Regions from separate parts of the Pseudomonas sp. SP16.1 genome, predicted to be linked through region 2. Evidence: predicted binding sites of a transcription regulator. Region 2 holds the regulator's gene; each other region holds the start of a gene.
What was found. Region 2 encodes LexA, which represses DNA repair genes until DNA is damaged. Its sites were predicted from a motif close to CTGTNTNNNNANACAG; they were not measured.
Positions count from the first base shown of each region.

Region 1 (9,727 bases), 1.6 Mb from region 2:
ACAAAGCTCCCGCACATTACTTTCGGGCTGCCCCGCCAGCAGAACAAACTCACGTTTTATCGACATAGTGCTGCGCTCCGGCCACGGCATCACTCGATCTCCCGATTCGATGAACGCCGTAAGCCTAAATGCGTTACCTATGTCTCCCGACACCCGTTACCTATGTCCCCCGGCTGAACACCGTGCGCACCATCGGTAACCGGGAACTGGCTCGGGCCTTTGCAACCGCCCAGATCGCGCGCACCGGGCGTCATGCGTCGGCGCGCACGGCCTGGGCGGCCCCGCGACACCCCACGGGCTGATCACAGACGAAAAAAGACCGGGCAGGGGTCGCCCCCTGCCCGGCCCTGTGCAACGGCGTTTACCAGCTGAGCACGGCACCCACCGCGAAGGTGTCGGTGTCCTCGTTCAAACCGCTGCCCTCGGCGGCATCGATCTCGTACTGGTTGTACTCGGCAACCAGCTTGAGGTTGTCGTTGATGGTGCGGAAGTAGGCGAGGCCGCGGGTCTCGTAGTCGGCCGCCACGCCCAGGCCGTTGCCGTCGTCCTCGGTCTTGCCGTAGGACAGCGCCACGCGGTTCTTGCCCCAGGTGTAGGAGCCCTGCAGCAGGTAGCCGTCGCTGTCGATGTCGCGCAGGGTCGGCTCGCCCAGGTTGTTGGTGAAGAAGGGGTTGATGCCCTTGGCCTGGAAGCCCGAGCCGGTCAGCGACAGGCCGCCGAACTTGGCCTGCACCCCATAGCCGAGGCCCTTGGAGGTCACGGTATCGACGCTGTCGTCGGTGTTCTCCGAGGTCTGGTAGGCGCCGTTGACCCAGGTGTAGATGGTCGAGCCACCGAGGTCGAACTGGTAGCTGACTTCCGACTCGAAACGCGGCTCTTCCTGGTAGGCCTTGCCCACGGCGCTGTCGTCGTTGGTGTCCACCGGGTCCATGATGCCGACCGCCACGCGCAGGCCCTCGGCCAGGTGGTTGTTGCGGTAGGTGATCTGCGAGGTCGGGAACGGATAGGGATAGCCGGTGCCGATATTGCCGAAGGACACGCCGGTGCCGTCGACCAGACCGAGGGTGTCGGAGACGTTGCCGTAGCCGGCCAGCAGCTCGTCGAGGAAGATGTTGGAGCGCGAGAACAGGCCGAAGTCCTTGCCCACCAGCACTTCGCCCCACTCCGGGTTGGCCACGGTGCCGTAGAACTGGCGCACGTCGATGGCGGTGTCGGTGCCGTTCTGTTCGCTGTCGTTGATGGTCACCCAGAACGAGGAGCGCCCGCCGAGCTTGAGATCGTCGATCTGCTTGCCGAAGTTGAAGCCGATCCAGTTGGGCAGAAAGCCCATCTTCACCCGCGACTGGCGGCGGTCGAACTGCTCGCCTTCGCGATCGACGTCGCTGTTGACGTAGAAGGCATTGATATAGCCGTCGGTGGAGAAGGTGGTGTCGTCCTTGTCGTACAGGACGATCTCGGCGGCGGCCTGCTGGGCGCCGGCCAGGGCGACGGCCGCAGTCAGGGCAAGGGGCAGAAACCGGGGGTTGGCGATCTTCTTGTTGTGCATAACGCTCTCCGCTTGAGTGGCGACCGCCAGGGCAGTCGTGTCGGAGGCGATTATCGAAAGGCACCGGGGCCGGCCATACGCTGCCTTGGCAGCGTTTGCCTGCTGCTTTGGCGCGCCCTGCCCGGCTTGCCCCGGGCGACCCGCGACCGGGCTGCTACCGGTAGCAGGCGAAAGGTCGTAGTACCGGGTAATCCTTGGGCGTAGAAGCGCATGGCGCACCGATTACCAGCGGTATGCCCAGTCCCGCGCCGTGCGCAGCGAAGACCGTCGAAAAGAAGAGGAAAGAAAAAGGCTATGTCTGCGTTAAATGTTGGGAGTGGGTGCAAAGACCGTAGGGTGGGCTTTAGCCCACCAACGGTGGTTGGCATGGGCTAAAGCGGATCGCCGCCCGGCCCACCCTACAAGGCTGAACAGCCCTTGCGCTGGCCCGAAGGGGAATAATCCACAACCTCCGTAGTACCTGGGCTCCCGCCTTCGCGGGAGTGACGGTAATGGTCTTTGCAGAATATCCTCAGGCGTTGGAACGCGGCCCGCTGGCCAGCACGCGCCACCGGCTGGATTGCATCAGCTGCGCATACGCGACCTGCAATTCGCCCGGCGTCAGCTCGGCCAGCGCCCGGCGCACCCGTTGCGGGTGCTCTTCATGCAGTCCAGCCAACTGTAGTTGCCACAGCTGTTCGGCGCGCGCCACATTGCCCCTGGGCGGCCGCAGCGCCTGCGCCAGTTCCTCGCGGCAGCGATCGAACTCCACCTCCGGCAGCTCGTCAAGACGCTGGCGCTGCTGGTCGAGAAAGCTGCGGATATGCTCGAAGATGCCGGTCGCATCGCACACCGGAGACTGCAGGGCGAACAGCAGGCCGCGCTCGCCCTGCACCTGGCGGTAGCCGGCGAACAACGCATAGCCCAGCTGCAGCTCACCACGCAGGCGACGATAGAACGGCCCCTGCAGTAGGTGTCCGAGCATGCGCCAGGCCGCCTCGCTGCGCGCATCGACGTCCGCCAGCGGGCACAGCAGCACCAGCGCCGCATCGCGGCCCGGCTGCCGCACTTTGCGCCAGAGCAGCTCGCGGTTCGGCGCTGCTGGCGGCTGCCCCGCGGGCAAGGGTTCGACCGCTACAAACAGGGCGTCGAGCCGCGCCCACTCGTCCTGCCCCAGACCGACGCTGAGCCCCTGCAAACCGCAACCGCTCTCGGCGCCGCCCAGCTCCGGCAAGCGCTGCAGCAACTGGCGCAGCAGCAGGCCTGCGCTGGCCGGCACGGCCGCATCGCTCGGTGGCGCCAGCAGCAGCGGCAACAGTCGCGCGCTGCAGGCCGGCAGCAGGGCCGCGGCGCCCTGCAACTCCAGGCTCCAGCCACCCGGCTGCACGGCGAGATGCAGGGTGATGCCCAGGCGTTCGCATGCGCGTTGCACATCGGCGATACGCGCCTGCAGCATCGCCTGCAACTGGGGTAGCGAATGCTGCCCGGCAATCTCGCCGAACCAGTGCAGCGCCGCCGGCCCGTCATCGGCCGCACCGGGATAGTGGCGCAAGCGCGCGAGCGGCAGGATGGGCGGCGCCACCTCGGGCAGCGCCTGCAACGACTCGACCGGCGCCAGCCTCGCGGTCAGCAACGCTGCGGGCAGTTCGCGTGCCGGCAATGCGGCCAGCGGCAGCGCCAGGCCGGTGGCCGGCCACGGCGGCCGCGCCTGGTTATCGCAGGCGAGCTCGATCAGCCCGGCGCCACCGGCCAGCTGCGCGAGCAAGGCGCCGAGGGTCTTTAGCAGGCGGGCGTCGTCCACTTCCGTTTCGGCGTCCTGCAGGCTGCGCGCCAATGCCAGCAGCGCCATGCCGAACTGGCGCAGCGCCCTGGCCTGGCGCCAGTCGGCCAGGCGTGCCGGCCAGCCCGGTTCTACCTGCACCCGGCGCAGCCAGCCCTGCAGCTCGGCGATCAGTTGGCCGCCCTGCTCCGCCCCTGCACCGGGAAAATCCAGGCGCAGCAGACACTGGCCGGCATGCCGGTACAGCAGCCGCGCCTGCAGCTGACTGCACAGCCGCGCCGCGCGCAGACCGGCGAGCAGCCCGCCGGGGGCCGGGTCCTGCAGCACCTCCAGCAGCAGCTCCAGCGCCGCCGCCAGGCCGGGTTCGTCCAGCTGCACGGCATAGCCCAGGTACAGGCCTGCATCGACGTGCTGCAGCGCCAGGCGGGGCGCCCGTAGCGGCAGCATGGGCGGCGGTGCTTGGCGCACCACCACCTCGCCCGCCGGCAACTCCTCCAGCAGGGACCGGCCGATGTCCAGCAGCTCAGCCAGCGACTGCGGCCCGACCAGCACCAAACGCATGCATCCGGCCTGGTAATGGCGCCGGTGATAGCCCTGCAGCGCCTGCTGGAACGCGGCCTGCTCCAGCGCCAGGCTGGCGCGATCGCCGGCCAGGAAGTCGCCGCAGCGATGCCCCGCGGCCAGCGCCTGGCCGAGGGCGTGGTCGATGCGGCTGTCGGCATCCTGGCTGCGCGCCTGGTATTCGGCATCCAGCACCTCGCGCTCGCGCAGCTGCGCGGCGCCGTCCAGCAGCGGCCGGCGCAGCATGTCGAGCAGACGCGCCAAAGCCGGCTGCAGGCGCTCGGCCGGCAGCTCGCAGACGAAATCGGTATGGTGCGCCTGGGTCGAGGCGTTGACCTGGCCGCCACAGCCCTGGGCATAGGCCATCAGCCCCTGCTCGACGTCATAGTCGCGGCTGCCGAGAAACAGCAGATGCTCGAGAAAGTGCGCCAGCCCCGGATACGCGGCCGGCTCGTCGTGACTGCCCGCCGCCACCCGCAGACAGATACCCACCCGCTCGGCCCAGGACTGCTGCGCCACGCACAGCTCGACACCATTGGCCAAGCGCAGCCGCTGCGAAGGGACGGTAGATAGGTAAGACATCGTTCATTCTCGGACGACAGGCCAGCAACTTCAGCCTAATCGACTACCTCTGACAATGCTGCTTTGGAACGAGATCAGCAGTGGCGGCCATCGGCTTGTGCGCGACGCGACGACCGGCGGCTTGACCGCCAACCAGGCAGACCAAATACTGTACGCATAGACAGTATTTGGAGTTTTCACCGCCATGTCTGCCGTGGTCGCCCTCGCCCCCCTCTTCGACAGCCGCCGCCTCTGGCGCGGCCAGGACATTGCCCGCGCGCCCAGCCGCCAAGCGACCGGGCACGCCGCGCTGGACGCCCTGCTGCCCGGCGGCGGCTGGCCCGATTCGGCACTCAGCGAGCTGCTGGTCGCCGCCCCCGGCATCGGCGAGCTGCGCCTGCTCTGGCCGACCCTGGCACGTCTGAGCCAGGCCGGCGAGCGTGTGGTACTGGTCGCTCCGCCTCATCTGCCCTACCCCCAGGCCTGGCTGGCGGCGCAAATCGATCTGCGCCAGCTGAACATCGTCCACGCCCAGAGCCGCGATGCGCTGTGGGCGGCCGAACAATGCCTGCGCTCGGGCAGTTGCGGCGCGGTGCTGTGCTGGCCGCAGCGGGCCGACGATCGCGCCCTGCGCCGCCTGCAAGTGGCGGCCGAGAGCGGCCAGACCCTGGCCTTCGCCTACCGCCCGCTGGGCGAGGCGGTCAACCCGTCGCCGGCGGCCCTGCGCCTGGCCATCGAGGCCCGGCCGGCACAGCTGCGCGTGCTCAAGTGCCGCGGCGGCCTGGCTCCGGCGCAGCCGCTGCCGGCCGCGGCCTGGTCCTGAGATGAACATGCTCTGGGCCTGCATCCTGCTGCCGCAGCTGGCGCTCGATGGCGTCATGCGCCAGCGTGCCGAACCGACCGAGCCGCTGGTGCTGCTCGGCGGCCCGCCGCAGCGGCGCGTGCTGCAGGCGGTCAACCCGGCGGCGCGGGCGCTGGGCCTCAAGCCCGGGCAGTTGCTCAGCGCGGCGCAGGCACTGACCCGCGGCTTCGCCAGCGCCGACTACGACCTCGCCGCCATCGAACGCTGGCAGCAGTTCCTCGCCGCCTGGGCCTATGGTTTCAGCGCCCAGGTCAGCCTGCACTACCCGCGCTGCCTGCTGCTGGAGGTGGGTTCCAGCCTCGGCCTGTTCGGCCCCTGGCCGCGTTTCGAGGCGCGCCTGCGCCGGGAGCTGGACGAGCTGGGTTTCCAGCAGCGCATCACCCTCGCGCCCAACCCGGTCGCCGCGCGCATGCTGGCCAACGTCCACGACGGCCTGGCGATCGGCGACGCGGCCGAGCTGCGCGCGGCGCTCGAGCGCCTGCCGATCGAGCGCATCGGCCTGCCCCGCGAGACCGCCTCCGCCCTCGCCCGCATGGGCCTGCGCAGCCTGCAGCAGTTGCTCGCTCTGCCACGCGACGGCCTGGCGCGGCGCTTTCCGGCCGAGCTGCTGCGCCACCTCGACAGCCTGCTCGGCGAACGGGCGCTGGCCCTGGAGTTCTACCGCCCGCCGGATCGCTTCGATGCACGCATCGAGCTCAACTTCGAGGTCGAGTCGCACCAGGCGCTGCTGTTTCCGCTGCGCCGCCTGACCGCCGATCTGGCCGCCTACCTGGCCGGGCGCGACAGCGGCGTGCAGCGCTTCACCCTGCACTTGGAACACCGCAATCGCCCGGCCAGCCAGCTGGTGGTGGGCCTGCTCAGCGCCGAGCGCGATCCGGCCATGCTGCTGGAGCTGACCCGCGGCCGCCTGGAGCAGCTGCAATTGCCGGCACCGGTGCTGGCGCTGCGCCTGGAGGCCTGCGAGCTGCCGGCCTTCGCCCCGCAGCATCGGCAACTGTTCGACGAGCGGCCGCAGCAGTCGCTGCCCTGGGAGCAGTTGCGCGAACGCCTGCGCGCCCGCCTCGGCGACGCGGCGGTACAGGGCCTCGGCGCCCGCGCCGATTATCGCCCGGAGATGAGCTGGCAAGCCGAAAGCGCCAGGAGCACGCCGCCGCTGCCCAGCGTCGGGCCGCGCCCCGCCTGGCTGCTGGGCGAGCCGCAGCCGCTCGATAACGTCGGCCTGCTGATCCTCGCCGGCCCCGAGCGCATCGAATCGGGCTGGTGGGACGGCGGCGACCTGCGCCGCGACTACTACCTGGTGCAAACCCGCTGCGGCCAGCGCGCCTGGGCCTTCCGTCCGCTCGGCAACGCCGGGCCGCTGCAGCTGCATGGCTGGTTCGCATGACGCCCGACTACGCCGAGCTGCACTGCCTGTCCAATTTCAGCTTTCAACGCGGCGCCTCCAGCGCCCGCGAGCTGTTCGAGCGCGCCGCGCGCCTCGGCTACCGGGCCCTGGCGATCACCGACGAATGCACGCTCGCCGGCATCGTGCGCGCCTGGCAGGCGGCCAGGGAGACCGGCCTGGCGCTGATCGTCGGTAGCGAGATGCCCATCGAAGGCGGCCCCAGGCTGGTGCTGCTGGCCGAAGACCTGGCCGGTTACCAGGCGCTGTGCCGGCTGATCACCGCCGCCCGGCGCCGCGCCGAGAAAGGCCGCTACCGTCTGCTGCGCGAGGACTTCGACACGCCGCTGGACGGCCTGCTGGCGATCTGGCTAGCCGAGCCGCAGGCGAACGATGGCGACGCTAGCTGGCTGCGCCAACGCTTCGCCGACCGCCTGTGGCTGGGCATCGAACTGCACCGCGGCGCCGACGATGCCGCCCGCCTGCGTCAGCTGCAGGCACTGGCCGCGCGCCTGGACATACCCGCGCTGGCCTGCGGCGACGTGCACATGCACGCCCGCGGCCGCCGCGCGCTGCAAGACTGCATGACCGCCATCCGTCAGCACCTGCCGGTGGCCGAGGCCGGCGCCTGGCTGTTTCCCAATGGCGAGCGCCACCTGCGCCGCCGCGAGGAGCTGGCCGAGCTGTATCCGCAGGAATTGCTCGACGAGACGCTACGGGTGGCCGAGCGCTGCCGCTTCGAGCTCGACCAGCTGAAATATCAGTACCCGCACGAACTGGTGCCGGCCGGCCACAATGCCGCCTCCTGGCTGCGTCATCGGGTCGAAGAAGGCCTGCGCTGGCGCTGGCCCGACGGCGCCAGCGCCAAGGTGCGGGCGCAGGTCGAGCACGAACTGCAGCTGATCGTCGAACTGGAATACGAAAGCTACTTTCTTACCGTGCACGACATCGTCAGCTGGGCCCGCGAGCAGCAGATCCTCTGCCAGGGTCGCGGCTCGGCGGCCAACTCGACCGTGTGCTTCGCCCTCGGCATCACCGAACTGAACCCGGACAACTCGGGCAGCCGACTGCTGTTCGAACGCTTTCTCTCGCGCGAGCGCAACGAGCCGCCGGATATCGACGTCGACTTCGAGCACGAGCGCCGCGAGGAAGTCATCCAGTACGTGTTTCGCCGCTATGGCCGCCAGCGCGCGGCGCTGACCGCGGTGGCCAGCACCTACCACGGCGCCGGCGCGCTGCGTGACGTGGCCAAGGCGCTCGGCCTGCCGCCCGATCAGGTCGGCGCCCTGGCCGATTGCTGCGGACGCTGGAGCAACCGCATACCGGACGCCGAACGCCTGCGCGAGGCCGGCTTCGACCCGGACAGCCCGTCGCTGCACCGCATCCTGACCCTGAGCGGCGAGCTGATCGGCTTTCCCCGCCACCTGTCGCAGCACCCGGGCGGCTTCGTCATCTCCGAGCAGCCGCTGCAGACCCTGGTGCCGGTGGAGAACGCCAGCATGGCCGAGCGCACCGTGATCCAGTGGGATAAAGACGACCTCGACCTGGTCGGTCTGCTCAAGGTCGATATCCTCGCCCTCGGCATGCTCAGCGCGCTGCGCCGCTGCTTCGCCCTGATCGAACGCTACCGCGGCACGCGCTGGACCCTGGCCAGCCTGCCGCAGGAGGATGCGCCGACCTACGCCATGATCAGCCGCGCCGATACCGTCGGCGTATTCCAGATCGAGTCGCGGGCGCAGATGGCCATGCTACCGCGCCTGCGCCCAAAGACCTTCTACGACCTGGTGATCCAGGTGGCCATCGTCCGCCCCGGGCCGATCCAGGGCGATATGGTGCATCCCTACCTGCGCCGGCGTAATAAAGAGGAGCCGGTGGAATATCCTTCAGACGAATTGCGCCCGGTGTTCGAGCGCACCCTCGGCGTGCCGCTGTTCCAGGAACAGGTGATGGAGCTGGCCATGGTCGCCGCCGACTACAGCCCCGGCGAGGCCGACGAACTGCGCCGCTCGATGGCCGCCTGGAAGCGCCACGGCGGGCTGGAGCCGCATCGCCAGCGGCTGACCTCGCGCATGCTGGAAAAAGGCTACACGGCCGAATACACCGCGCGCATCTTCCGCCAGATCGAGGGCTTCGGCAGCTACGGCTTCCCCGAATCCCACGCCGCCAGCTTCGCCCTGCTCACCTACGCCAGCTGCTGGCTGAAATGCCACGAGCCGGCCGCCTACGCCTGCGCCCTGGTCAACAGCTGGCCGATGGGTTTCTACAGCCCCGACCAGGTGCTGCAGGACGCCCGCCGCCACGGCATCGAAGTGCGCCCGGCGGACGTGCGCCACAGCGCCTGGGACTGCAGCCTGGAGCCAAGCGGCAGCGAGCAGCCGGCAATCCGCCTGGGGCTGCGCCTGCTGCGCGGTTTTCGCGAGGAGGATGCCCTGCGCATCGAGGCGGCGCGGCAGGCGGCGCCCTTCACTGATGTGGTCGACCTGTGCCGGCGCGCCGCCCTGGATGGCCGCGCCCGCGAATGCCTGGCCGACGCCGGCGCCCTGCACGGCCTGGCCGGCGACCGTTACCGCGCGCGCTGGGCGGTGGCCGGGGTCCAGCCGCAGCTGCCGCTGTTCGCCGACCAGCCGGCGAGCCGCGAAGCGCCCGTGGCGCTGCCGCAACCCACGGTCGGCGAAGACCTGCTGACGGACTACGCCACCCTCGGCACCACTCTCGGCCCGCATCCGCTGACGCTGCTGCGTGAACGCCTGAGGGCCAAACGCTGCCGCAGCTCGCGCGAGCTGGGCGCAGTCGAGCACGGCCGCCCGGTCAGCGTCGCCGGCCTGGTGATCGGCCGCCAGCGCCCGCAAACCGCCAGCGGGGTGATCTTCGTCACCCTGGAAGACGAGTTCGGCATGATCAACGTGGTGGTCTGGCATGACCTGGCCGAGCGCCAGCGCCGGGTGCTGCTGCAGTCACGCCTGCTGCGCGTCGACGGCCACCTGGAAAGCGCCGACGGCGTGCGCCACGTGATCGCCGGGCGCCTGGTCGACCTGACTCCGCTGCTAACCGGGCTCG
Region 1 covers NZ_JBQYFZ010000001.1:1,381,323-1,391,049, reverse strand. The annotation lists partial or broken gene ACUTAF_RS06760 (IS481 family transposase) at 1-90, opposite strand, end outside; gene ACUTAF_RS06755 (porin) at 362-1,546, opposite strand; gene pqqF (pyrroloquinoline quinone biosynthesis protein PqqF) at 2,058-4,448, opposite strand; gene imuA (translesion DNA synthesis-associated protein ImuA) at 4,633-5,250, shown strand; gene ACUTAF_RS06740 (Y-family DNA polymerase) at 5,258-6,673, shown strand; gene ACUTAF_RS06735 (error-prone DNA polymerase) at 6,670-9,727, shown strand, end outside.
Region 1: a site for LexA is predicted at 4,597-4,612, ahead of imuA (translesion DNA synthesis-associated protein ImuA). Genes of this name have one in related genera too.

Region 2 (9,727 bases):
GCTGGCGTGCCTTCTTCGACGGTGGCAAGTGGAAGGTCGAGGACAAGCGCTGAGCGCAGCGCTCTGACGAGATGCGCGCCGGCTGCGGCCGGCGCGCGTATCATGGCTCGACCAGCAGTGGAGATCGCCCCGATGGCCAAAGAACTCTATACCCGCACCAACCAGAAGATCTTCTTCGCCGGCCTGGCCCTGGAGGCCTGGCGCAAGGCCGAGGCTTCCGCTGCCTTCAATGCCCAGGCGCTGGTGCAGGCCGAGCGCGAAGCCGCACTCTTTCATCTCTATGGCGGGCTGCTTGGCCTGTGCCACGAGATCGCCGGTTACTACCGCATGGCCGACAGCGCACCGTCTCGCGCCGAGGCCTTTCTCGATCAGGTCGTGCTCGATAGCGCTCCCAGTCCCGAACTGGCCGAGCTGGTCGAACTGGCGCAGCAGCCGGAAACCTGGCTGGCGCAGTTGCTGACGGCCTATGCCGAGCTGTTTCGGCCGCCGCAGGAGAAGCGCAAGGCCAAGGTCGATCCCGGCCTGCCGCTGATCACCGCAGTCAGTGTGGACGAGGCATTGCCCGAGCTGACGGCGGACGAGCTGGACGGCTGGCGTCAGCAGCTCAAGGAGTTGGTGCTGCGTTTTCGTGAGTCGCTCAGCGAGTGCTGAGTGCGTTTAACTGGACAAGTGGGCTGGGGATGATGCCGGCCGGCTGGTACAATGCCGAGCTTTCGTGGAGAACCTGACCCATGCCTACATCCTTTCTGGAAATCGTCGAACTGCCCGATGGGCGTATCGCCCTGCGTCGCGCAGAGGACGAGGAGGCACTGGTGACCCTGGACTTCTCCGCCGATGCCAAGGCATTCCTGCAGGGCCAGCACATCGAGGTGGCCAAGGCCATGCTCAATGTCGGGGTGCAGATGGCCGGGCGTATGGCCGAAGGCGATTTCAGCAGCGAGGACGAAGGGCCGCGCGTGCTGCACTGAGTTTTCTGCTATGAATCAACGCAAACGGGGCTCCATCGGAGCCCCGTTTGCGTTGGTGCCTTCAGCCCAGGCTGATATTCAGGCTTTGTGCCGCGCCGCTGCGGGCGGCATGGGCGAGGCGCCAGCGCGTGTTGCGCTCGACGGGGTGCAGCCAGCTGATCACCGTATGGCTGCGACCGAGCTTCAGTACTTCCTCTGCCAGTTCCAGTGCGCTCTGGCCGCGACGCGAGTGCAGCAGCAGGATGCGCTCGCGGTTCAAGCCGGCTTCGCGCAGCCAGGTCTGGGTCAGGCAGGTTGGCGGTGCCACCAGGGTCAGCCAGCGGGCATCGAGGCTCTCGCTCAGTTCGCGCAGGATGGGCGCGAGCAGATGCAGGCAGTGGCCGGCGGCGCCCCTCAGGGCAAGCTCGCTGAAGGCTCGATCGTCTTCGGGGGGAGGCGAGGGCTTGGTGTCCAGCAGCGTATCGACGGACGCGCCGGCCAGAAAGACGTCGAACAGGGGAAGTTGCGGGCGCTCGAATGACTGCTGCACTTGCATGGAGCCTCCTCTAGCGGCGGATCACGCCGACGCTCAAACCTTCGATGACCAGGTCCTGGTGCTCCAGGTCCACTTCGATCGGGGCGAAGTCGGGATTCTCGGCGATCAGCCAGACCTTGTTGCCCTCGCGCTTGAAGCGTTTGACCGTGACTTCGTCGTCGAGGCGCGCCACGACGACCTGGCCATTGCGCGCCTCGCGGGTGGTGTGCACTGCCAGCAGATCGCCGTCGAAGATACCGATGTCCTTCATGCTCATGCCGCGTACGCGCAGCAGGTAGTCGGCCTTGGGTTGGAAGAAGGATGGGTTGATCTGGCAGGATTCCTCGACGTGCTGCTGGGCGAGAATCGGGGCGCCGGCGGCGACCCGGCCGATGATGGGCAAGCCCTCGTCCTCGTTATTCGGTTCGAAGCCGGGAATGCGAATGCCGCGCGATGCGCCGGGGGTCATCTCGATGGCACCCTTGCGAGCCAGGGCCTTGAGGTGCTCTTCGGCGGCGTTGGGCGATTTGAAGCCGAGCTCCTGGGCGATTTCAGCTCGGGTAGGGGGGTAGCCGTTGTCTTCCAGGCAGCGCTTGATGAAGGCGAGAATCTCGGCTTGGCGTGGCGTCAGTTTCAGCATGTCGGCGCTCTGTCTTTTTATCCAGTGACTGGGATTATATACAGTGCTGGCGGCTTGGCAACGCTCAATTCGGTCGAGGTGCTGGCCGCTCTGTTACCTGCGACGGACAATCTGCGTCTCTGCTTGTTGTAAGCTGTGACTGGCTGGCCAAAAGGCGGCCCGTGCGGCTTGACAATACGGCGGGCTGAAACGTATGTTTCAAACAAGTGTTTGTCAGGTGATAGCTCATGGCTCAGTCGGAAACCGTTGAACGCATTCTCGATGCTGCGGAGCAGTTGTTCGCGGAAAAGGGCTTCGCCGAAACCTCGTTGCGTCTGATCACCAGCAAGGCCGGTGTCAACCTGGCCGCCGTGAACTACCACTTCGGCTCGAAGAAGGCGCTTATCCAGGCGGTCTTCTCCCGTTTCCTCGGTCCGTTCTGTGCCAGCCTCGAGAAGGAACTCGATCGCCGTCAGGCCAAGGCCGAGACCCACGCCACTCTGGAAGAACTGCTCGAACTGCTGGTGGAGCAGGCGCTGGCGGTCAAGCCGCGCAGTGGTAACGACTTGTCGATTTTCATGCGCCTGCTCGGTCTGGCCTTCAGTCAGAGCCAGGGGCACCTGCGCAAGTACCTGGAAGAGGTCTACGGCAAGGTGTTCCGTCGCTACATGCTGTTGGTGCACGATGCCGCGCCGCGCATCCCGCCTCTGGAGTTGTTCTGGCGCGTGCATTTCATGCTCGGTGCCGCGGCGTTCAGCATGTCCGGGATCAAGGCGCTGCGGGCGATGGCCGAGACCGATTTTGGCGTCAACACCTCGATCGAGCAGGTGATGCGCATGATGGTGCCATTCCTCGCCGCCGGCATGCGCGCCGAGACCGGCGTCAACGATGCATCGCTGGCCGCCGCGCAACTCAAGCCGCGCAGCAAGACGCCAAGCGCTCCGGCAAAGGTTTGACCCGCCGGGTGGGCGGCGCCTCGGCGTTCGGCTAAGCTAGCCGTCCATGTTCGACCTCGACCTGCTGCATATCTCCATCGCCGATCAGGCCCTATACGGTTTTCGTGCGGGGCGTCTGGTGCTGCGCCTTCCTGTTTCCACAGCGTTGAACGGGCCGGGGGAGCGCAATGGTTCCGGTTGCACGCCGCGTGGCCTGCATCAGGTGCGGGCGAAGATCGGTGCCGGTCTGCCGCTGGCGGCGGTACTGCGTGGCCGGCGCTGGACCGGCGAGATCTGGTCGCCGGCGTTGCACCGGCAGTTTCCCGGGCGCGACTGGATCCTCACCCGCATTCTCTGGCTCAGCGGCCTGGAGCCGGGGCGCAATCGCGGCGGCCGGGTGGACAGTTTTCGCCGCTATATTTACCTGCATGGCACGCCCGACAGCGAACCCATGGGCGCGCCGCTCTCGCATGGCTGCGTGCGCTTGCGCAACGCCGACATGCTGGTGCTGTTCGATCGGGTGGCACCGCACTGTCCGGTCAGGATCGACGAGGCGCCCTGTCCGCAGTGGGCCAAGGCGGAACTCCCCTAAGGATATTTTGTGACGACACGCATTCAAGGTTCTCTGATGCTGGACATCGCCGGCACCTGGCTGACTGCCGAGGATCGCCAGCTGCTGCGCCAGCCTGAGGTGGGCGGCCTGATCATCTTTGCCCGCAATATCGAATCGCCGCGCCAGGTGCGCGAGCTGTGCCAGAGCATTCGTGCTTTGCGCCCGGATCTGCTGCTGGCGGTGGACCAGGAGGGAGGGCGGGTGCAGCGTCTGCGCCAGGGCTTCGTGCGTCTGCCGGCGATGCGCGCCATCGCCGACAACGACAATGCCGAGTTGCTGGCCGAGCACTGCGGCTGGTTGATGGCCACCGAGGTGCTGGCCGTGGGCCTGGACCTGAGTTTCGCGCCGGTGCTGGATCTCGACCACCAGCGCAGCGCGGTGGTCGGCAGTCGCGCCTTCGAGGGCGACCCGCAACGTGCCACCGAACTGGCGGCCGCCTTCATTCGCGGCATGCACCAGGCCGGCATGGCTGCCACCGGCAAGCACTTTCCTGGGCACGGCTGGGCCGAGGCCGATTCCCATGTGGCCATTCCCGTCGACGAACGCAGCCTGGAGACGATCCGTGCCTGCGACCTGCAGCCTTTCCAGCGCCTGGCTGGCGAGCTGGATGCGGTGATGCCGGCGCACGTGATCTACCCGCAAGTCGACGCGCAACCGGCCGGCTTCTCCCGTCGCTGGCTGCAGGACATCCTGCGCGGCGAGCTGCGTTTCGACGGCGTGATCTTCAGCGACGACCTGTCCATGGCCGGCGCCCACGTGGCCGGCGACGCCGGCAGGCGTATCGAGGCGGCGCTCGTTGCCGGCTGCGACATGGGCCTGGTGTGCAACGATCGCGGCGCCGCCGAGTTGGCCCTGAGCGCCCTGCAACGCCTGAGGGTGACGCCCTCGGCTCGGCTGGCGCGCATGCGCGGCCGCGCCCATGCCACCAGCGAATACCGCCAGGCTCCACGCTGGCTTACTGCAGTGGCGGCGCTGAGAGCCGCCCAGTTGCTTGACTGAGGACCTGCCTATGACTGTCTACGCCATTATCGGTGGCACCGGCCTTACCCAGCTGGAAGGCCTGACCATCCGCGAAGCGCTGCCGCTGGATACGCCTTATGGCGCGCCCTCGGCGGATGTACTGCGCGGCGAGTATGCCGGGCGAGAGGTGCTTTTTCTCGCTCGCCATGGCCAGCCGCACCGGATTCCGCCGCACCAGGTGAACTACCGCGCCAACCTCTGGGCGCTGAAGCAGGCGGGCGCGAAGGCGATAATCGCGGTCAATGCGGTCGGCGGTATCCACGCCGCCATGGGCACCGGGCATTTCTGCGTGCCGCACCAGATCATCGACTACACCTCAGGGCGCGCCCACACCTTCTATGAGGGCGACCTGGAACATGTGACTCATGTCGATTTCAGCCAGCCCTACGACACCCAGTTGCGTGAGCGCCTGGTGGCGGCGCTGCGTGCCGAGAATGCCTCGTTCAGTGCTCGGGGTGTCTATGGCTGCACCCAGGGGCCGCGCCTGGAAACCGTTGCGGAGATCACGCGGATGGAACGCGATGGCTGCGACCTGGTGGGCATGACCGGCATGCCGGAGGCGGTGCTGGCGCGCGAGCTGGCGCTGCCGTATGCCTGTCTGGCGCTGGTGGTCAACCCGGCGGCGGGCAAGTCCAGCGCGCTGATCACCATGGCGGAGATCGAGCGCGTGCTGGAGCAGGGCATGGGAACGGTCAAGTCGGTGCTGGCGCGGGTGCTGGCGGGCTGATCGTCGTTTCCCGGAAAACGAAAGGGGCTGCTTAGCGGCCCTTTTTGCATTGTTCAGCACATCCATGTGCTTCACCCCTTGGGCTTAGGCGCAAAAACGCTCTCGAGGTTTTTGTGTCTGGCGTCCGCTCAGAGCGGACTGATGCGTATCAGCGCCCCCAGGCTGCCGTGGTCCAGATAGGTCAGGCTGTCGTCCTTGAGACGCTGGACGATCTTCAGGTGTTCGCTGGTCTCGAGCAGGCCGTCGGCACTGAACTGGTTGATCCACAGCTCCAGCTGCAGGTCGGCGAAACGCTCCTGGGTGAAGCTCAGGGTGCCCTCGATCGGGTGATGGCCGAACTGCGCCTCGCCGCTGCTCACCGCGACGCTGCTCGGGCTGCTGCCGATGTTCTGGCTCCAGGCCTTGTGCAGCAGCAGCTGATAGCCATTGCCAGGCGACAGCTTGGCTGCTTCGGCGTTGAGCGCGGTGGGGCGCTCGCTATCGCCGATCGGCAGCGCAGTGCCGGCCCAGTCGTCCGGCGCGAGCTGGGGGGCGACGACCGGTTCGCCGGCCTGGCGGAACACCAGCAGTTCGACCTGGTAGAGGCGTTCAGCGAAGGCGCTCGGTGCCAGCAGGCAGAGCAGCAGGGCAATCAGGTGCAGTGGGCGCATGGGGGATTCCTTCAGGGGGTAGGAGCGAGGCGTTCGAGCAGTGACTCCAGGGTATTGAAGCGCTCTTCGGCGCGCTCCATCGGTACCTGGATCTTGAAGACGGTGGCGCCCTCGAACTTGTAACGCTTGGGCTGGGCCTGGATCAGCTTGATCAGCGTCAGCGGATCGACGCAGGTTTCGGCGGCGAACTCGATGCGCCCGCCCTGCGGGCCTGCATCGATCTTGGTAATACCGAGCCTGTCGGCTTGCAGCTTGAGCAGGGTCAGGCGCATCAGGTGCTTGGTCGGCTCCGGCAGCAGGCCGAAGCGGTCGATCATCTCCACCTGCAGCTCCTTCAGGCCGTCTTCGTCGGCGGCCGAGGCGATGCGCTTGTAGAGGATCAGGCGGCTGTGCACGTCGGGCAGGTAGTCCTCGGGAATCAGCGCCGGCACGCGCAGGTTGATCTCCGGGCCGCCGCCCAGCGGCTGGTCGAGGTTGGGTTGCTCGCCTTTCTGGATGGCCTTGACCGCCCTTTCGAGCATCTCCATGTAGAGGGTGAAACCGACCGCCTGGATCTGCCCGCTCTGGCCGTCGCCGAGCAACTCGCCGGCGCCGCGGATCTCCAGGTCGTGGGTGGCCAGGACGAAGCCGGCGCCGAGGTCCTGGGCATTGCTGATGGCCTCCAGGCGCTTCTGCGCGTCGTCGGTCATCTGCTTGCGCGGCGGAGTGAGCAGGTAGGCGTAGGCCTGGTGGTGGCTGCGGCCGACACGGCCGCGCAACTGGTGCAGCTGGGCCAGGCCGAACTTGTCGGCGCGCTCGATGATGATGGTGTTGGCACTGGGCACGTCGATGCCGGTTTCGATGATGGTCGAGGCCACCAGCACGTTGAAGCGCTTGTGGTAGAAATCGCTCATCACCTGCTCCAGCTCGCGCTCGCGCATCTGCCCGTGGCCGATGCCGATGCGTGCCTCCGGCACCAGTTCGGCCAGCTCGCTGGCGCACTTGTCGATGCTCTTCACGTCGTTGTGCAGGTAGTACACCTGGCCGCCGCGCAGCAGTTCGCGCAGCAGGGCTTCCTTGATGGTCGGCTTGTTTTCCTCCATGACGAAGGTGCGTACCGACAGGCGCCGCGCCGGTGGGGTGGCAATGATCGACAGGTCGCGCATGCCGGCCACGGCCATGTTCAGCGTGCGCGGGATCGGCGTGGCGGTGAGGGTGAGGATGTCGACTTCGCTGCGCAGGGCCTTGAGCTGTTCCTTCTGGCGCACGCCGAAGCGGTGTTCCTCGTCGATGATCACCAGGCCCAGGTTGTGGAACTTGACGTCGTCCTGCAGCAGCTTGTGGGTGCCGATGACGATGTCCACCTTGCCTTCGGCCAGCTGCTGTACGGCACCTTCGACTTCCTTGGCGCTCTTGAATCGGCTCATCACCTCGACCTTCACCGGCCAGTCGGCGAAGCGGTCGCGGAAGCTGTTGTAGTGTTGCTGGGCGAGCAGGGTGGTGGGCACCAGCACGGCGACCTGCTTGCCGCTGTGCACGGCGATGAAGGCCGCGCGCATGGCCACCTCGGTCTTGCCGAAGCCGACGTCGCCGCAGACCAGGCGATCCATCGGCTTGCCGGCGAGCATGTCGCTGCGTACCGCGTCGATGGCGGCCTGCTGATCCGGGGTTTCCTCGAAGGGGAAGCCGGCGCTGAAGCTGGCGTAGTCCAGGGCCGGGTCCTGAAAGGCGAAACCTTCGCGGGCGGCGCGGCGGGCATAGATGTCGAGCAGTTCGGCGGCAACGTCGCGCACCTGCTCGGCGGCCTTGCGCTTGGCCTTCTGCCAGGTTTCCGAGCCCAGACGATGCAGCGGCGCCAGAGCATCGTCGCTGCCGGTATAGCGGGCGATCAGGTGCAGGCTGGCCACCGGCACGTAAAGCTTGGCCTCGTCGGCGTACTGCAGGGCGAGGAATTCGGCGGCCTGGCCGTCGAACTCCATGGTCACCAGGCCCAGGTAGCGGCCGACGCCGTGATCGATGTGCACCACCGGCGCGCCTTCGCGAAGCTCGGTGAGGTTCTTGATCACGTTGTCGCCGCCGTCGCGACCTTTCTCGCGGCGGCGGCGCTGCATCACGCGCTGGCCGAACAGCGGGCTCTCGGCGATCAGCGCCAGGTCGTCGAGCAGCAGGCCCTCGTCCAGCGGGGCGATGCAGATGCCCAAGCGCTCGCCGCTTGCGACGAACGCCGGCCAGCCGGCGACTTCCCTGGGCTTGAGCTTGAGGCGGGCGAGCAGTTCCAGCAGCACCTCGCGGCGACCGGCCGATTCGGCGCAGAACAGCACGCGGCCCGGATATTCCTCGATGAAACGGCGCAGCGCCGCCAGCGGTTCGCCGGCCTTGGCCTGGATCGCCAGGTCGGGCAGGGCGCGCGCGGCGAAACGGGTGTGGCCGACGCCGGGCTCGATATCCTCGGGGTTGGCGACGATGCGTGGCCAGCTCTTCAGGCGGGCGAAGCAGTCCTCCACCGGCAGGAAGATGTCGACCGGCGGCAGCAGCGGTCGCTCCGGATCGACGCGGCGGTCCTCGTAGCGGTTGCGCGCGTCGCTCCAGAAATGCTCGGCGGCCTTCTCGATGCCGGGCAGGGAGAACACCTGGGTGTCGCCCGGCAGGTAGTCGAACAGCGTGCCGGTCTCCTCGAAGAACAGCGGCAGGTAATACTCGATACCGGCCGGGGTGATACCGGAGGACAGATCCTGATAGATCGGGCAGCGGCGAAAATCCACGTCGAAGCGCTCGCGAAAGCGCCCACGGAAATCGCTGACGGCCTTCTTCTCCAGCGGGAACTCGCGCGCCGGCAGCAGGCGGATCGACTCGACCTTGTCCACCGAGCGCTGGGTCTCGGGGTCGAAGGTGCGCAGGGTCTCGATCTCGTCGTCGAACAGGTCGATGCGGTAGGGCGTGTCGCTGCCCATCGGGAACAGGTCGATCAGCGCGCCGCGTACGGCGAACTCGCCGTGCTCGTAGACGGTATCGACGCAGCGGTAGCCGGCCGCCTCCAGGCGCGTGCGCATGTCCTCGACGTCGAGCTTCTGGCCGACGTCCAGCACCAGGCTGCTGCCGAGCAGAAAGCGCTTCGGCGCCAGGCGGTGTAGGGCGGTGGTGATCGGCACTACCAGAATGCCGCGACTCAGCTCGGGCAGGCGATAGAGCGCGGCGATGCGCTGCGAGATGATGTCCTGGTGTGGCGAGAAGACGTCGTAGGGCAGGGTTTCCCAGTCGGGGAAATGCAGCACCGGCAGGTCGGGGGCGAAGAACGCCAGTTCTTCCTGCAGGCGTTCGGCGCTCTGGCTGCCTTCGGTCAGTACCAGGGTGAAGCGTCCGGCGGCGTTGGCCGCTTCGGCGATGGCCAGAGGCAGCGCGGCACCCGGCAGATTGCCCCATTGCTGCTTGCCGGCGCTGGCGGGCAGGGAGGGAAGAGGCAGTACAGACACAGTCGTTGCAGACACGGGCGGCTCGGAGTCGTGACGAAAGGCCGGGAATTGTAGCGGGGCTTCGCGGTCAATGTCAGTCGCGACAGGCGCGCATTGCTCCTACCGGCACGCGCCGTCATAATGTAGCCCCTTTTTTCAGCCCCTACATGTGGAAGGTACTGCCCGTGACTCAGAAGCCCGACCAGTGTCTCGGTGAATGGATCGATCGTGAAGCCCTCGCGGAAGCGATGAT
Region 2 covers NZ_JBQYFZ010000001.1:2,964,611-2,974,337, reverse strand. The annotation lists gene topA (type I DNA topoisomerase) at 1-53, shown strand, start outside; gene ACUTAF_RS14220 (DUF6586 family protein) at 133-651, shown strand; gene ACUTAF_RS14215 (hypothetical protein) at 732-968, shown strand; gene sulA (SOS-induced cell division inhibitor SulA) at 1,030-1,503, opposite strand; gene lexA (transcriptional repressor LexA) at 1,514-2,122, opposite strand; gene ACUTAF_RS14200 (TetR/AcrR family transcriptional regulator) at 2,350-3,057, shown strand; gene ACUTAF_RS14195 (L,D-transpeptidase family protein) at 3,104-3,628, shown strand; gene nagZ (beta-N-acetylhexosaminidase) at 3,650-4,648, shown strand; gene ACUTAF_RS14185 (S-methyl-5'-thioinosine phosphorylase) at 4,659-5,396, shown strand; gene ACUTAF_RS14180 (CsiV family protein) at 5,525-6,046, opposite strand; gene mfd (transcription-repair coupling factor) at 6,058-9,495, opposite strand; gene ACUTAF_RS14170 (glyceraldehyde-3-phosphate dehydrogenase) at 9,642-9,727, shown strand, end outside.

Region 3 (9,727 bases), 670 kb from region 2:
TCATGTCCTGCGTCACGACATTGCCCTGTTGAATGTCGATCTTGTAAACCCCGGGAAATGAGCAACCGGCGAGTGCGAAGAGCCCGGTCAGCGACAGGCTGGTCAGCAAGAGCTTGGTTTTTTGCATCGGAGGGTGACTTCCACTATCTTGGGCATCTTGGACCCCGGATCATACCCGTATTGACGGGTGCTGCGAAGCGGCACCCATGAGAAAGCAGACCATGGTTGAAAATAGCGAACTGCGCAAAGCTGGACTGAAAGTGACTCTTCCGCGGGTCAAAATCCTGCAGATGCTCGATAACGCCGAGCACCGTCACATGAGCGCCGAGGATGTCTACAAGGCGCTGATGGAGGCCGGTGAAGACGTCGGTCTGGCCACCGTGTATCGCGTGCTGACCCAGTTCGAGGCCGCCGGCCTGGTGGTGCGTCACAACTTCGACGGCGGTCATGCGGTGTTCGAACTGGCCGACAGCGGCCACCACGATCATATGGTCTGCGTGGATTCCGGCGAGGTGATCGAGTTCTTCGATCCGGAGATCGAGAAGCGCCAGAAGGAAATCGTCAGGGAGCACGGCTTCGAGCTGGTCGACCACAACCTGGTGCTCTACGTACGCAAGAAGAGCTGATGCTTGCGCGACGATGAAAAAGGCGACTCTCGGGTCGCCTTTTTCGTTTTTCGGGTTGCTTGGCCCGAAGGAAATCCGGGGGTGCCAGGCAGCGATTTCCCGGATTGCATCCGGGCTACGATTGCGTGGGACTAGGCGGCCTGCGCCTTGCTCACCATCTTGCGCGCATGGGCCAGGGATTCCTTGGTCAGGTCGACGCCGCCGAGCATGCGCGCGATCTCCTCGATGCGACCGTTGTTGTCCAGCTTGCTCACTGCCGTGGACGTAGCGTCCTCGTCGCGGCGCTTGTGCACGAACAGGTGTTGATGACCCTGGGCGGCCACCTGTGGCAAGTGGGTGACGCACAGCACCTGGCCGCGTTCGCCGAGTCGGCGCAGCAGCTGGCCGACCACCTCTGCGGTGGGGCCGCCGATGCCGACGTCGACCTCGTCGAACACCAGGGTCGGTACGCGCGAAGTCTGCGCGGTGATCACCTGGATCGCCAGGCTGATGCGCGACAGCTCGCCACCCGAGGCGACCTTGGCCAGGCTGCGTAGCGGCTGGCCCGGATTGGCGCTGACCAGGAACTCCACCGTTTCCAGGCCATTGGCATGTGGTTCTTCGCTGTCCATGGCCTGCAATTGAATGCTGAAACGCCCGCCTGGCATGCCCAGCGCCTGCATCTCCTGCGCCACGGCAGCGGCCAGGCGCTCGGCGGCTTGGGCGCGCAGGGCGCTGAGCTCTTCGGCCTTTTCCCGATAATGACGCTCGTAAGCGGCCAGCTCTTCGGCGAGGCGCTCACCAGCCTGGTCGTCGGCATTCAGCCCCTCCAGCTCCTCGAACAGCTGCTGCTGCAGGGCGGCCAGTTCGCTGGGCTGGATGCGGTGCTTGCGTGCCAGGGTATAGATGCTGTCCAGGCGCTCCTCGAGATATTGCTGGCGCTCGGGATCGGCGTCGAAGTGGTCGACGAAGCGGTTCAGCTCGCCGACGGCTTCTTCCACTTGGATCTGCGCGCTGGCCAGCAGGTTGCTGGCCTCGCCCAGCGCGCCACCCTGGCCGCCGAAGCCGCCGAGACGATTGAGGCTGGCGGTCAGCGCCGACAGCACGTTGCCGGCATCGCTCTCGCTGCACAGATCCAGCACCTGGCGGCAGGCGGCGAGCAGCGCCTCGGCGTTGCTCAGGGTCTTGTGTTCCTGCTCCAGCTGCTCCAGTTCGTTCTCGCCCAGGGCCAGGTTGTCCAGTTCCTCGAGCTGATAGCTGAGCAGTTGATGGCGGGCGCGCTGCTCGTCGCCCTGGCTGGAAATACGCTGAAGCTCGTTGCGCGTCTGCTTCCAGCGCTGCGCGGCCAGTTGCACCTGGCGCGCCAGCTCCTGGCTGCCGGCATACTCGTCGAGCAGGCGGCGATGGGTATCGGTCTTGAGCAGCGACTGGTGTTCGTGCTGGCTGTGAATATCGATCAGCAGTTCGCCGAGCGCCTTGAGGTCGCCCTGCGGGCAGGGGCTGCCGTTGATGTAGCCGCGCGAGCGGCCCTCGGCGGTGATCACCCGGCGCAGGATGCACGGGCCGTCGCTGTCCAGGTCGCGCTCGGCGAGCCAGGCGCGGGCCTCGGGAATGTCGGTCAGGTCGAAGCTGGCGAGGATGTCCGCCTTGTCCGCACCCGGACGCACCACGCCGCTGTCGGCACGATCGCCCAAGCACAGACCGAGGGCGTCGAGCATGATCGACTTGCCGGCGCCGGTCTCGCCGCTGATGGCGCTCATGCCGCCGTCCAGTTCGAGGTCGAGGTGGTCGACGATGGCGTAGTTGTGAATGGACAGGTGCACCAGCATGGCGAACACTCCCGAATTGATGTCTGTTTATTTATACAGTGTTTTTTCTTTTGCTGGCAATCCTCGCCGTCGCCCCCTTGAAAGCTGGGGAACAGGCTCCATATAGGCGGGCAGGTGCGCGAGTCGAGTTCGCGCCGGTTTATTCGAGAGGAGAGAGGCATGGCTGACGAACAGACCCTGGATACGCAGAACCCCGAGGCGCAGGCGGCTGAGGCCGCGGCGACGGGCGACGACCTGGCTGCTCGCGTGCAAGTGCTGGAAGAGCAACTGGCGGCTGCGCAGGATCAGTCGCTGCGCATGGCTGCCGACCTGCAGAACGTGCGCCGCCGCGCCGAACAGGACGTGGAGAAGGCGCACAAGTTCGCTCTGGAGAAGTTCGCCGGCGACCTGCTGCCGGTGGTCGACAGCCTGGAGCGCGGCCTGGAGCTGTCCAGCCCCGATGACGAGGCGATCAAGGCGGTGCGCGAAGGCATGCAGCTGACCCTCAAGCTGTTCCACGACACCCTGGCGCGCTACCAGTTGGAGGCCATCGATCCGCACGGTGCGCCATTCAATCCGGAGCATCACCAGGCCATGGCCATGGAAGAGAGCGTGCATGCCGAGCCGAACTCGGTGCTCAAGGTGTTCCAGAAGGGCTATCTGCTCAACGGTCGCCTGCTGCGGCCGGCCATGGTCGTGGTGAGCAAGGCGCCGGTAACGCCGCCGCCGTCGATCGACGAGCAGGCTTGAAATCCGCCGCGCCGTCCCCATTTCTGAGTCAAGCGTTTTAGTGCTACCGCCGCCCGAGAAGCGAGGCGACGGGAAATTCAAAGTTTCGGGAGAACATTCATGGGCAAAATCATCGGTATCGACCTGGGGACCACCAACTCCTGCGTCTCCATCCTGGAAAACGGCAACGTCAAGGTGATCGAGAACGCCGAAGGCGCTCGTACCACGCCGTCCATCATCGCCTACGCCAACGATGGCGAGATCCTCGTCGGCCAGTCGGCCAAGCGCCAGGCGGTTACCAACCCGCATAACACCCTGTACGCGGTGAAGCGTCTGATCGGCCGTCGTTTCGACGAAGACGTCGTGCAGAAAGACATCCAGATGGTGCCGTACAAGATCGTCAAGGCCGACAACAACGACGCCTGGGTCGAGGTCAACGGCCAGAAGATGGCGCCGCCGCAGATCAGCGCCGAAGTGCTGAAGAAGATGAAGAAGACCGCCGAGGACTACCTGGGCGAGCCGGTCACCGAAGCCGTCATCACCGTTCCCGCGTATTTCAACGACAGCCAGCGCCAGGCCACCAAGGACGCCGGCCGCATCGCCGGTCTCGACGTCAAGCGCATCATCAACGAGCCGACCGCGGCGGCGCTGGCCTATGGCATGGACAAGGCCAAGGGCGACCACACCGTGATCGTCTATGACCTGGGCGGCGGTACCTTCGACGTGTCGGTGATCGAGATCGCCGAAGTCGACGGCGAGCACCAGTTCGAGGTGCTGGCCACCAACGGCGACACCTTCCTCGGCGGCGAGGACTTCGACATTCGCCTGATCGACTACCTGGTCGATGAGTTCAAGAAAGAAACCGGCATGAACCTCAAGGGCGACCCGCTGGCCATGCAGCGCCTGAAGGAAGCCGCGGAGAAGGCCAAGATCGAGCTGTCCTCCAGCCAGTCGACCGACGTCAACCTGCCGTACATCACTGCCGATGCCACAGGCCCCAAGCACCTCAACGTGAAGATCTCCCGCGCCAAGCTGGAGTCGCTGGTCGAGGACCTGGTGCAGCGCACCATCGAGCCGTGCCGCATCGCCCTGAAGGACGCCGGCATCGACGTCGGCAAGATCCACGACGTGATCCTGGTCGGCGGTCAGACCCGCATGCCGCTGGTGCAGAAAACCGTTGCCGAGTTCTTCGGCAAGGAAGCGCGCAAGGACGTCAACCCGGACGAAGCCGTGGCCATGGGTGCGGCGATCCAGGGCGCGGTACTGGCCGGTGACGTCAAGGACGTGCTGCTGCTGGACGTCTCCCCGCTGACCCTGGGCATCGAGACCATGGGCGGCGTGATGACCGCGCTGATCGAGAAGAACACCACCATCCCGACCAAGAAGTCGCAGGTGTTCTCCACCGCCGACGACAACCAGAGCGCCGTGACCATCCACGTGCTGCAGGGCGAGCGCAAGCAGGCCGCGCAGAACAAGTCGCTGGGCAAGTTCGACCTGGCCGAGATCCCGCCTGCCCCGCGCGGCGTGCCGCAGATCGAGGTGACCTTCGACATCGACGCCAACGGCATCCTGCACGTGTCCGCCAAGGACAAGGCCACCGGCAAGCAGCAGTCCATCGTGATCAAGGCCAACTCCGGCCTGTCCGAGGAAGAGATCGAGCAGATGATCCGCGACGCCGAGGCCAACGCCGAGGAGGATCGCAAGTTCGAGGAGCTGGCCGCTGCGCGCAACCAGGGCGACCAGCTGGTGCACGCCACCCGCAAGATGCTCACCGAGGCTGGCGACAAGGCCACTGCCGACGAGAAGGCGGCCATCGAGAAGGCCATCGGCGATCTGGAAGTCGCGCTCAAGGGCGACGACAAGGCCGCCATCGAAGCCAAGATGAACGCCCTGTCCGAGGCCACCACGCCGCTGGCGCAGAAGATGTACGCCGAGCAGCCGCAGGCCGGCGCTGCCCAGCCGGGTGAAGGCGAAGCCAAGGGTGCTGCCGACGACGTGGTCGACGCCGAGTTCGAAGAGGTCAAGGAGAACAAGTAAGGGCTGCGGTTCGTACGCGAACCGCCCCTGCTTTCGCTCCACCGTCGCTCGCGACGGGCAGGATTCGCCGCGCGGGAGCCCTCTCCCGCGTCGGCGTATCTGGAGCTCACGAATCTGAGAGTGCAGCACGACTATGGCAAAACGAGACTATTACGAAGTCCTGGGTGTGGAGCGCGGCGCCAGCGAGGCCGAGCTGAAGAAGGCCTACCGTCGCCTGGCGATGAAGTACCACCCGGACCGCAACCCGGACGACAAGGGCGCCGAGGAAAAATTCAAGGAGGCCAACGAGGCCTACGAAGTGCTCTCCGACGCCGGCAAGCGCTCGGCCTATGACCAGTACGGTCATGCCGGGGTCGACCCGCAGATGGGCGGCGCTGGCGGTGCCGGTTTCGGTGGCGCCAACTTCTCCGACATCTTCGGCGACGTATTCAGCGACTTCTTTGGCGGCGCCCGCGGTGGATCGCGCGGCGGCGCCCAGCGCGGCTCGGATCTGCGCTACACCCTGGAGCTGGATCTGGAAGAGGCGGTGCGCGGCACCACCGTGACCATTCGCGTGCCGACGCTGGTCGGTTGCAAGACCTGCGATGGCACCGGCGCGAAGAAGGGCACCAGCCCGGTGACCTGTACCACCTGTGGCGGTATCGGCCAGGTGCGCATGCAGCAGGGCTTCTTCTCGGTGCAGCAGACCTGCCCGCGCTGCCACGGCAGCGGCAAGATGATCACCGACCCCTGCGGCAGCTGCCACGGCCAGGGCCGCGTGGAAGAGAGCAAGACCCTGTCGGTCAAGGTGCCGCCGGGCGTCGACACCGGCGATCGCATCCGTCTGTCCGGCGAGGGCGAGGCGGGCTCCCATGGCGGCCCGGCCGGCGACCTCTACGTGGTGGTCAACGTGCGCGAGCACGCGATCTTCCAGCGCGACGGCAAGCACCTGTATTGCGAGGTACCGATCAGCTTCGCCGACGCGGCGCTGGGTGGCGAGCTGGAAGTGCCTACCCTCGACGGCCGGGTCAAGCTGAAGATTCCCGAGGGCACCCAGACCGGCAAGCTGTTCCGTCTGCGTGGCAAGGGCGTGGCGCCGGTGCGCGGCGGTGCGGCGGGCGACCTGATGTGCCGCGTGGCGGTGGAAACCCCGGTCAACCTGAACAAGCGCCAGCGCGAGATGCTCGACGAGTTCCGCAAGTCGCTGCAGGGCGACGATTCCCACTCGCCCAAGGCCAGCGGCTGGTTCGAGGGCGTCAAGCGCTTCTTCGGCGACGTTTAACCCCAAAGCGCTCCGGTGATGCCGGGGCGACAGCTTGGAGCTGATGTATGCAACGTATCGCAGTGATGGGCGCCGCCGGGCGCATGGGCAAGACCCTGATCGAGGCCGTGCGCCAGGCCGAGGGTGCGCAGCTGAGCGCCGCCATCGATCGTGCCGACAGCAGCCTGATCGGCGCCGACGCCGGTGAGCTGGTCGGCCTGGGCAAGATCGGCGTGTCCCTGGTGGGTGATCTGGCGGCGGTGGTCGATGAGTTCGACGTGCTGATCGATTTCACCCATCCCTCGGTGACCCTGAAGAATCTGGGGGTCTGCCGTGCCGCCGGCAAGGCCATGGTCATCGGCACCACCGGCTTCACTCCGGAAGAAAAGCAGCAGCTGAGCGAGGCGGCCAGGCAGATCCCCATCGTCTTCGCCGCCAACTTCAGCGTCGGCGTCAACCTCTGCCTGAAGTTGCTCGATACCGCCGCCCGCGTGCTGGGCGACGAGGTGGATATCGAGATCATCGAGGCGCATCACCGGCACAAGGTCGACGCGCCGTCCGGCACTGCGCTGCGCATGGGCGAGGTAGTGGCCGACGCCCTCGGTCGCGACCTGCAGAAGGTAGCGGTCTACGGTCGCGAAGGCCAGACTGGTGCGCGTGCGCGCGAGACCATCGGTTTCGCCACCGTGCGCGCCGGCGATGTGGTCGGCGATCACACCGTGCTGTTCGCCGCCGATGGCGAGCGGGTGGAGATCACCCACAAGGCCTCCAGCCGCATGACCTTCGCCAAGGGCGCGGTGCGCTCGGCACTGTGGCTGCGCGGGCGCGATGCCGCGCTGTACGACATGCAGGACGTGCTCGGTTTGCGCTGAGGCGGTGGTAGCGAGGCCATATGTCGCATGGTCCTCGTGCGAGGCGGATTGCGGGTGGACCGAAAAGGGCTTTTCCTGTAAGCTTCCCGCTTTAGTGTGTCCACTAAAAGTTACGCAGAAATGGCTCTGATAAAAAAGCGGGATGACCTTCACACGTCATCCCGCTTTTTTACAATCTGCGTTTGCTTCAAGCCTTGATCGAGACGGAGGTCTTCTTGACTAAGCCAGCCCCTAAACCCGCCATTCTGGCCCTCGCTGACGGCAGCATCTTTCGCGGCGAATCCATCGGGGCCGATGGCCAGACCATCGGAGAGGTGGTGTTCAACACCGCCATGACCGGCTATCAGGAAATCCTTACCGATCCTTCCTATGCCCAGCAGATCGTCACCCTGACCTACCCGCATATCGGCAACACCGGCACCACGCCGGAGGACGCCGAGTCCAACCGCGTCTGGGCCGCCGGCCTGATCATCCGCGACCTGCCGCTGATCTCCAGCAACTGGCGCGACAAGCAGCCGCTGGACGAGTACCTGAAAGCCAATGGCACCGTCGCCATCGCCGGCATCGATACCCGTCGCCTGACCCGCATCCTGCGCGAGAAGGGCTCGCAGAACGGCTGCATCCTGGTTGGCGACGACGCCACCGAGGAAAAGGCGCTGGAGCTGGCGCGTAGCTTCCCGGGCCTGAAAGGCATGGATCTGGCCAAGGTGGTCAGCTGCGAGCAGCCTTACGAGTGGCGTTCCAGCGTATGGAACCTGGAAAACGACAGCCACCCGGAGATTCCGGCTGCCGAGCTGCCCTACCACGTGGTCGCCTACGACTACGGCGTCAAGCTGAACATCCTGCGCATGTTGGTGGCGCGTGGCTGCCGCCTGACCGTGGTGCCGGCGCAGACCCCGGCCAAGGACGTGCTGGCGCTCAATCCCGATGGCGTGTTCCTCTCCAACGGCCCCGGTGACCCCGAGCCCTGCGACTACGCCATCGCCGCGATCAAGGAAGTCCTCGAGACCGACATTCCGGTGTTCGGCATCTGCCTCGGCCACCAGTTGCTGGCCCTGGCCTCCGGCGCCAAGACCCTGAAGATGGGTCATGGCCACCACGGCGCCAACCACCCGGTGCAGGATCTCGACACTGGTGTAGTGATGATCACCAGCCAGAACCACGGTTTCGCCGTGGACGAGAACAGCCTGCCGAGCAACCTGCGGCCGATCCACAAGTCGCTGTTCGACGGCACCCTGCAGGGCATCGAGCGCACCGACAAGGACGCCTTCAGCTTCCAGGGCCACCCGGAAGCCAGCCCTGGCCCGCATGACGTGGCCCCGCTGTTCGACCGCTTTATCTCCGCCATGGCGGCCCGTCGCTGATCGCTGAGTCCAGGAATACGAGAGTTACCCCATGCCAAAACGTACAGACATCAAAAGCATCCTGATCCTCGGCGCCGGCCCCATCGTCATCGGCCAGGCCTGCGAGTTCGACTACTCCGGCGCCCAGGCGTGCAAGGCGCTGAAGGAAGAAGGCTTCCGCGTCATCCTGGTGAACTCCAACCCGGCCACCATCATGACCGACCCGGCCATGGCCGACGCCACCTACATCGAGCCGATCAAGTGGGCCACCGTGGCCAAGATCATCGAGAAGGAGCGTCCGGACGCGCTGCTGCCGACCATGGGCGGCCAGACCGCGCTGAACTGCGCCCTGGACCTGGAGCGCCACGGCGTGCTGGAGAAGTTCGGCGTCGAGATGATCGGTGCCAATGCCGACACCATCGACAAGGCCGAAGACCGCTCGCGCTTCGACAAGGCCATGAAAAGCATCGGGCTGGCCTGTCCGCGCTCGGGTATCGCCCACAGCATGGAAGAGGCCTATGGCGTGCTGGAGCAGGTAGGTTTCCCCTGCATCATCCGCCCCAGCTTCACCATGGGTGGCACCGGCGGCGGCATCGCCTACAACCGTGAAGAGTTCGAGGAAATCTGCGCCCGTGGTCTGGATCTGTCGCCGACCAACGAGCTGCTGATCGACGAATCGCTGATCGGCTGGAAGGAATACGAGATGGAGGTGGTCCGCGACAAGAAGGACAACTGCATCATCGTCTGCTCCATCGAGAACTTCGACCCGATGGGCGTGCATACCGGCGACTCGATTACCGTCGCGCCGGCGCAGACCCTGACCGACAAGGAATACCAGATCATGCGCAACGCCTCGCTGGCGGTGCTGCGCGAGATCGGCGTGGAAACCGGCGGCTCCAACGTGCAGTTCGGCATCTGCCCGAACACCGGGCGCATGGTGGTGATCGAGATGAACCCGCGCGTATCGCGCTCCTCGGCGCTGGCTTCCAAGGCAACCGGCTTTCCCATCGCCAAGATCGCCGCCAAGCTGGCTGTCGGTTACACCCTCGACGAGCTCTCCAACGACATCACCGGCGGTCGCACCCCGGCCTCG
Region 3 covers NZ_JBQYFZ010000001.1:3,634,668-3,644,394, reverse strand. The annotation lists gene ACUTAF_RS17405 (outer membrane protein assembly factor BamE) at 1-127, opposite strand, end outside; gene fur (ferric iron uptake transcriptional regulator) at 222-626, shown strand; gene recN (DNA repair protein RecN) at 758-2,434, opposite strand; gene grpE (nucleotide exchange factor GrpE) at 2,594-3,163, shown strand; gene dnaK (molecular chaperone DnaK) at 3,263-5,179, shown strand; gene dnaJ (molecular chaperone DnaJ) at 5,313-6,440, shown strand; gene dapB (4-hydroxy-tetrahydrodipicolinate reductase) at 6,488-7,291, shown strand; gene carA (glutamine-hydrolyzing carbamoyl-phosphate synthase small subunit) at 7,507-8,655, shown strand; gene carB (carbamoyl-phosphate synthase large subunit) at 8,687-9,727, shown strand, end outside.
Region 3: a site for LexA is predicted at 2,458-2,473, ahead of recN (DNA repair protein RecN). Genes of this name have one in related genera too.